2 regions of the Rhodoferax sp. GW821-FHT10B06 genome follow, and region 2 is predicted to be linked to the other one. Evidence: predicted binding sites of a transcription regulator. Region 2 holds the regulator's gene; the other holds the start of a gene.
What was found. The regulator NrdR, encoded in region 2, represses ribonucleotide reductase genes. The targets are predictions, from matches to a motif close to CACNANATNTNGTG.
Positions count from the first base shown of each region.

Region 1: the regulator NrdR is predicted to act here: its motif matches at 1,862-1,875, upstream of AC07O2_RS07495 (ribonucleoside-diphosphate reductase subunit alpha).

Region 1 is NZ_JBWKNO010000004.1:22,158-26,269, reverse strand. It holds gene AC07O2_RS07505 (sigma-54-dependent transcriptional regulator) at 1-1,027, shown strand, start outside; gene ampD (1,6-anhydro-N-acetylmuramyl-L-alanine amidase AmpD) at 1,017-1,619, shown strand; gene AC07O2_RS07495 (ribonucleoside-diphosphate reductase subunit alpha) at 1,972-4,112, shown strand, end outside.
Region 2 is NZ_JBWKNO010000003.1:333,910-338,021, reverse strand. It holds gene AC07O2_RS06930 (PilW family protein) at 1-202, opposite strand, end outside; gene pilV (type IV pilus modification protein PilV) at 199-903, opposite strand; gene AC07O2_RS06920 (GspH/FimT family pseudopilin) at 930-1,535, opposite strand; gene nrdR (transcriptional regulator NrdR) at 1,626-2,069, opposite strand; gene glyA (serine hydroxymethyltransferase) at 2,083-3,327, opposite strand; ZMP/ZTP riboswitch at 3,364-3,523, opposite strand; gene AC07O2_RS06905 (lytic transglycosylase domain-containing protein) at 3,550-4,112, opposite strand, start outside.

The DNA of each region.
Region 1 (4,112 bases), on a different contig from region 2:
AAAATTGGTGGGCACCTCGGACGCCATGCAGCAGGTCAAGCAGCGCATCATCAAGGTCGCGCGCAGCATGGCACCGGTACTGGTTCGCGGCGAATCGGGCACCGGCAAAGAGCTTGTGGCCCAAGCCCTGCACGCCAACAGCCACCGTGCCGCTGGCCCACTGGTGGCGGTGAATTGCAGCGCCATCCCCGAGAACCTGCTGGAAGCCGAGTTCTTCGGTGCCAAAAAAGGCTCGTACACCGGTGCCACGCAAGACCGACAAGGTTACTTCCAGGCAGCCCGCAATGGCACCTTGTTTTTGGATGAAATTGGCGACCTCCCCCTGGCCATGCAGTCCAAGCTGCTGCGGGCCATACAGGAGCGCAGCGTACGTGCCCTGGGCTCGGTCCAGGAAGAGGCGGTAGACGTACGCATCGTCAGCGCTACGCACAAGGACCTGGCCGCCGATGTCAAGGCCGGCCGCTTCCGCCAGGATTTGTACTACCGTTTGAATGTGATCGAGATCGCCATCCCGCCACTACGCGAGCGCCGCGGAGACCTGCCGTCGCTATGCGAGGCCTTGCTGGAGCGCATCGCACAAGAGTCGGGCATGCCGCCACCGCGCCTATCCTGTGAACTGCTGGAGCAGTTGGCCAACCACCCGCTGGGCGGCAATGTGCGTGAACTTGAAAACCTGCTACACCGCGCGGTCGCCATGGGTGATGGCGAAGCCTTGCACCTGGACCTGGACTTTGAACCCACGCAGGACATGGGCTTGGTACCGCTGCCCGAAACCTCACCAGAGTCGACAGTCCCCGCCGATCCCGGTATCTCGTCGAGTCCCTGGACCCTGGACTCGGTCCCCTCTGACCTGCAGGCATTTCTGGACCGGCAAGAGCGGGAAATCCTGGTCAAGGTACTGCATGAAACAGGCTTCAACCGCACAGCGGCAGCCAATCGCCTGGGACTGAGCCTGCGCCAGATACGTTATCGCATCGAACGGCTCAACATCGCCACACCGCAGGACAACGAGCCCCATGACGCCTAAAGCAGCAACCGAGCCCAGCCGCCCCCTGTGGTCAAACGGCTGGTACCGTTTTGCCTACCAGCAACGCTCGCCAAATTACGGCCCACGCCCACCCCAGGCACGCATCGACCTGGTGGTGATCCATTCCATCAGCCTGCCGCCGGGGCAATATGGCGGAGACGAGGTGATGGCATTGTTCGCCAATACGCTGGACTGGGACGCCCACCCCTATTTCAGCAGCATCCGCGGGCTGCAGGTATCTGCCCACTTCTATATACGCCGCAATGGCGAGCTGTGGCAGTTTGTGAGTACAGACGACAGAGCCTGGCATGCCGGGGTATCCCAGTACCGGGGGCGCAGCAACTGCAACGATGACTCCATAGGTATCGAACTGGAAGGCCTGGAAGGCGACAGCTTCGAAGCCGCGCAATATGAGACCCTGACCAGCCTGGTTCCGGCCATCGCACAGGCCTATCCGATACGCCATATCGCAGGCCATGAACATATCGCCCCAGGCCGAAAAAAAGACCCAGGAACCGGCTTCAACTGGCCAAGGCTGCGACGCGGAACCGGCTGGGAAGCCCGCTATTTCCCGCTCGGCACCGGACTCTGAGAAATATTTTTAGCTTGCTGACTGCGGCCAGATACACCCGGACACATGCCTCACCCCAGGAATTACGCTGCCAAACAAGGCAAATCCGGCGAGAACCCGCATCCAGCCTAGGTTTTTCTGCCGCAGACAAGGCAGTACAACACTTGCCGGAGGGTTGCACTCCGTGCTCAAACAAAACCCGACACGCAAGGCGCTATTCGCAGGGCGGTACACTACCGGTAGTGGCTTGAATTGATTTAAGACCCTATATATAGTGTCCAGCCAGTGCTACGAAGCACCTCAGTTTCGCTGCGGCGGTTGCCATTACCGCCCATTCCACTCTTCATACTGTCCCAAAAGTCCAAAGGAAGCTATGCAAACCGCGTTGAACACCCCGTCTACCGTCCCCCAGCCACACTCCACGCTCCACGACGCAAGCCATGGCGACGCCGCAGTGCAAGGTACGCTGGCCCACTACCAGGTCATCCGCCGCAATGGCGCCGTCGTGCCTTTTGAGCCGGGCAAAATTGCCATCGCCATGATGAAAGCCTTCTTGGCCGTGCACGGCACGCAAGGCGCAGCATCAGCCAGCGTGCGCGAAGTGGTGGACGCGTTGACGCAGGGCGTGATTCGGGCCTTGGTGCGCTCGCGTCCAGGCGGCGGTACCTTCCATATCGAAGACGTGCAGGACCATGTGGAACTGGGCCTCATGCGCGGCGGCCACCATGAAGTCGCGCGCGCCTATGTGCTGTACCGCGAGCGCCATTCCCAAGAGCGGGCCAAACAAAGCGTTGAACAGGCACCAGCAGCCCCCGTGCTGCATGTGCTGGACGCGGGCCAACGCGTGCCATTGGACACGGCACGCTTGCAACAACTGATCGAACAGGCCTGCGCCAACCTGGGCGGCGAAGTGACGGCCGCCCCCATCGTGGCGGAAACCATGCGCAACCTGTACGACGGCGTGCCCATGGAAGAGGTCTACAAGGCCGCCATTCTGGCTGCCCGTACCCTGATCGAAACCGACCCCGACTACACCTACGCCACCGCCCGCCTGCTGTTGCACACCATTGCCAAAGAAGTACTGGGCAAGGACGTCACGCAAGCCGAACTGGCACAGGAATACGCCAACTACTTCCCCAGCTATATCCAAAAGGGTGTGGACGCTGAACTGCTGGATGCCAAGCTGCTGACCTTCGACCTGCAAAAGCTCGGCGCGGCACTCAAGCCCCAGCGCGACCTGCAGTTTGACTACCTGGGCCTACAAACCCTGTACGACCGCTATTTCCTGCACATCCGCAAGACCCGCATCGAACTGCCACAGGCCTTCTTCATGCGCGTAGCCATGGGCCTGGCCCTGAACGAAACCGACCGCGAAGCCCGCGCCATCGAGTTCTACGAAGTCATGTCGGCGTTTGACTTCATGTCCAGCACGCCCACGCTGTTCAACAGCGGCACGTTGCGCCCCCAGCTGTCCTCCTGCTACCTGACCACCGTACCCGACGATCTGGACGGCATTTACGAGTCCATCAAGGAAAACGCTCTGCTGTCGAAATTTGCCGGCGGCCTAGGCAACGACTGGACCCGTGTGCGCGCCCTGGGCAGCCACATCAAAGGCACGAATGGCGAATCGCAAGGTGTGGTTCCCTTCCTGAAGGTTGTAAACGACACCGCTGTCGCGGTGAACCAGGGCGGCAAGCGCAAGGGCGCGGTCTGCACCTACCTGGAAACCTGGCATCTGGACATTGAAGAATTCCTGGAGTTGCGCAAGAACACCGGCGATGACCGCCGCCGCACCCACGACATGAACACCGCCAACTGGGTGCCGGATCTGTTCATGCGCCGCGTCATGGAAGGCGGAAGCTGGACGCTGTTCTCGCCCTCCAACGTGCCCGACCTGCACGACAAGTTCGGAGTCGATTTCGAAAAGGCCTACACCGCCTACGAAGCCCAGGCCCAGCGCGGTGAAATCAAGCCTTCGCGCACCCTGCCAGCGAGCGACCTGTGGCGCAAGATGCTGACCATGCTGTTCGAAACCGGTCACCCCTGGATCACCTTCAAGGACGCCTGCAATGTGCGCAGCCCCCAACAGCACGCCGGCGTGGTGCACTCATCCAATCTGTGCACAGAAATTACGCTGAACACCAGTGATGACGAAACCGCTGTGTGCAACCTGGGGTCGGTCAATCTGCGCCAACACATTTCCAACGGCCAACTCGACCACGCCAAGCTGCAAAAGACCATTTCCACGGCCATGCGCATGCTCGACAACGTGATCGACATCAACTACTACGCCGTCAAAAAAGCCCGCGACTCGAATATGCGCCACCGCCCGGTCGGCCTGGGCTTGATGGGCTTCCAGGACAGCCTGTACGCGCTGCGCATCGCCTATGCCAGTGAAGGCGCTGTGGCATTCGCCGACACATCGATGGAAGCCATCTGCTACTACGCCTACTGGGCATCCAGCGAGCTGGCCAAAGAGCGCGGCCAATACTCCACCTACAAGGGCTCCCTGTG
Region 2 (4,112 bases):
TGATTTCCCGTCCAATCAGTTGAAGCGCAAATTCGCCTGTTTCGGTATTACTGCTGCTGCGTTCTATAGCTCTTTGGGTTTCTCGGGTGTTTAGGTAGACGTAGGCGGCGGCAGCAACCAGAAACAATGTGATGGCGATGGTGACCATCAACTCGATTAGCGTGACGCCACGCTGCCGCAATAGTTTATGGGGTGTTGTCATGGGACGAAGAAGAAGCGAGCACAACGAACACCTGCGGGAACTGCAGCTGCCTGGGGGCAGCAGGTTTGCAAGGACATGCCAGTGTCCGCAGTGATGTCTTCGCAATTTGTAGCGCTTACTTTGCTAACCGTGGTGTTGGACGTGCCGTCGTTGGTATTGACTTGTTTGTCGGTATTGTCTTTGTCGAACCACATCAAAGTTACCTTGATCCCAGTTTTTCGATTTCCTTGCACATACACAGAACCTTGTGGCAGTCCGTCACGCACACGCTTGCGCCATGCCAGCATGTCTGAAGTCGCTCGGTTCGACGGCGAGCAAGCAGCGCTGCTGCTTGTGTCGCAGGCGGTGCTTAGGGTGATGGAGGATTGTTGTGTCGCCCAAGTGGCTTGATAAGCATAAAGGGAGTTGTCGGTGGCACTGCTGAGTGCGGTATCGGTGGAGCCTGTAACAGCGTTTGGGCCAGACATGCTGGGGTTCAGTCGAACCCGATCTGTGTAATCTGAATAAAGGTTGGCAGTTGCCGCTCGAGCACTGCTGCCCATGCGGAATTTTGCGGTTGCTACCTGCAGACCGGCAATCCCGAGCAAACCAACGGACAGGATGATGACCGCGATGAGCACCTCGATGAGGGTGACTCCTTTTTCTTTTTTCCGAAATCCCAATGTGGCTTGAGTTGATGGGGTCTTTGGTGTGTATTGCATAAATGAGTACCCGCTGACTAAGAGTATTAGTAGGTGCTGCAATTTGATTGGCCCGGGACTGAGCGTGTGCGCCCTATAGCATCAAAGCATATGCTGATCCCATAGGTCGTGTTGAGGTTGTTGTCTGACGGATAGTTGATGTCAAAACGGTCTGCAGTCGAGAGACCCGCTCTGCCCCTAGCGTCAAAATCTATGCGCCGTGTATTGCTTTGCGCCATCACTGTGTAGTTGGTGTTCCCAACTCTGCGAACCAGGATCATGTCTTGGGCGGCCACAGCATTGGTGGTGGCATTTTTCCCGTAGTTGCTGTCGCAATTGGCATTCAGAAAAACTATCCAGCCTACTTGCCAGTCTTGGGTACTCTGTTTGCAAAACGGCGTTGCGTTGTCCACGGTGTCACTCATGCACATAGTGGTGCATAGGTTTTTACTCACCGCTTCATTGCGAGCCCTCAGGAGGCTGCCACTGAACTCGTTGCCGATGTTCGCGAAATTGTTGCGCACAAAAAATATGCGCAGAGATGGTACGGCGAGACTCGCCAAGATCGCAAGAATGGTTAGAGCAACCATCAATTCGATCATGGTGAAACCGCGCTTGTGCGAGATACGGGCGTAAAGATGGGGGGCCAACATGTATCTGATTGTGCAATCAATACACGCCGCGGGGATGGCCGCTAGTCCTGCCAAACTTACCGTTTGCCCTGCACGGAGGGCTATGGGAGGCTAGATATCCTGGATCAGCCTGCTGAACTCGTCCACGTCTTCAAAGCTGCGGTAGACCGAGGCAAAGCGAACATAGGCTACCTTGTCCAGGTTCTTCAGCTCGCGCATGACCAGCTCGCCCAGTTTGGCAGTAGGCATTTCCTTGACACCGCTGGATAGCAAGGTGCGTTCGATACGGTCCAGGGCCGCCTCTACTTGTTCAATGCCCACGGGCCGTTTGCGCAGCGCCAGGCGCATGGACGCCTGTAATTTGCTGCGGTCAAAGTCGGTGCGGCTGCCATCCTTTTTGACTACGCTGGGCATGGCGACTTCTGCCCGTTCGTAAGTGGTAAAGCGTTGCTCGCAGCCCCCGCAGCGGCGCCGGCGACGGACCAGGTCGCCGTCGTCAGATTCACGGGTTTCGACAACTTGGGTCTCACCGTGGCCGCAGAAGGGGCATTTCATGGCTAGCTAACGCTTAGCGGTAGACAGGGAAGCGGCTGGTCAGTGCTGCGACCTTGGCACGTACGGTGTCCAGGTTCGCCGCGTCACGCGGGTTGTCCAGCACGTCGGCCACCAGGTTCGCGGTAGCACGGGCTTCTTCGTCCTTGAAGCCACGGGTGGTCATGGCGGGGGTGCCGATACGCACGCCGCTGGTGACCATGGGCTTTTCCGGGTCGTTGGGGATGGCGTTTTTGTTGATCGTCATGTGGGCACTGCCCAGCACGGCCTCGGCTTCCTTGCCCGTGATGCCCTTGGCGCGCAGGTCCACCAGCATGACGTGGCTTTGCGTACCGCCGCTGACGATGCGCAGGCCACGTTGGGTCAGGGTTTCGGCCACGATCTGGGCGTTCTTCAATACCTGTTGTTGGTAGGTCTTGAATTCGGGCGTGAGTGCTTCCTTGAACGCCACAGCCTTGGCTGCGATGACGTGCATCAGCGGGCCGCCTTGCAGGCCTGGGAAGATGGCGCTGTTGATGGCCTTCTCAAACTCCGACTTCATCAAGATGATGCCGCCACGTGGGCCGCGCAGGCTCTTGTGGGTGGTGGAGGTGACGATGTCGGCGTGGGGCACGGGGTTGGGGTAAATGCCGGCGGCAATCAGGCCTGCGTAGTGCGCCATATCGACCATGAAGATGGCTCCTACGTCCTTGGCGACTTTGGCAAAGCGCTCAAAATCAATAGCAAGAGAGTAAGCGCTGGCGCCCGCAATAATCAGTTTTGGCTTGGTTTCATGGGCCTTGCGTTCCATCGCGTCGTAGTCGATGGCTTCGTTGGCATCCAGACCGTAGCTGACGACGTTGAACCATTTGCCGCTCATGTTCAGTGCCATGCCATGGGTCAGGTGGCCGCCTTCAGACAGGCTCATGCCCATGATGGTGTCGCCGGGCTTGAGGAAGGCCAGGAATACGGCTTCGTTGGCCGATGCGCCGCAATGTGGCTGCACGTTGGCGGCTTCAGCGCCAAAGAGTTGCTTGACGCGGTCGATGGCCAGTTGTTCGGCTATATCGACGTATTCGCAGCCGCCGTAGTAGCGGCGGCCGGGGTAGCCTTCGGCGTATTTGTTGGTGAGCTGCGAGCCTTGCGCGGCCATGACGGCGGGAGAGGCGTAGTTTTCGCTGGCGATCAGCTCGATGTGGTGTTCTTGGCGGGCGTTTTCGGCCTGGATGGCGGCGAACAGCTCGGGGTCGGTTTGTTCAATCAGAATGCGGCGGTCGTACATGGCAGTCCTATCAGACGAAGGTCTTGGGGTTGGAACAAGTGCTGCCCAGGCGAACGGCTGAACACCAGACCACAGCCTGGTGGCACGCTTCCCAGTGGTTGTCCGAAAAACCTTGTAATAAAGGTGCTGCGGTGGTCCACGTCAGCGTGAGCACCCGCTGCCGGGGTCACGCCTATCGCCAGTTGCGTACCTGCCTAGTGTAACGGAGCCAGTGAACGCAGATCAGTACTTGCCGAGTGCTGCCACTTTTTGTACGTCATCCGTTGCGGGCAGCTTTTGGGCGGGCGCAGTGACGGGGATCGTACGGAGCTGCGGGGCCGTGGGCGTTGCGCGACCGGCGGCCACTTGTTGTAGTCGGGCGTGTTCGGCCATGACTTTGCTGGCGTAGCCACCGTCATCTTCGATGTTGGCCGCACCTACGTAAAAACGTAGTCCGCCTTCGACTGAACCGGCGCGAGCAATGCACTCTTGCAATACTTTGACACCCACGCGCAGATTGGTCAGCGGATCAAACGCTGCCAGCTTGCCGCCAAAAACGTCGTACTTCTGGGTGTGAACCTGGGTCATGACTTGCATCAGGCCTTGGGCACCCACAGAGCTTTGGGCAAAGGGGTTGAAGCCGGATTCGATGGCCATGACGGCCAGGATCAAGGTCGGGTCAAGCTTGACCCGACTGCCGATGTCATAGGCTTCGGCCACCAGGGCGCTGACCGGTTCGGCCGCAACATGGTATTTTTTGCTCAACCAATAAGCCACGGCCGCTTGCTGTTTAGGCAGGTCCTTGG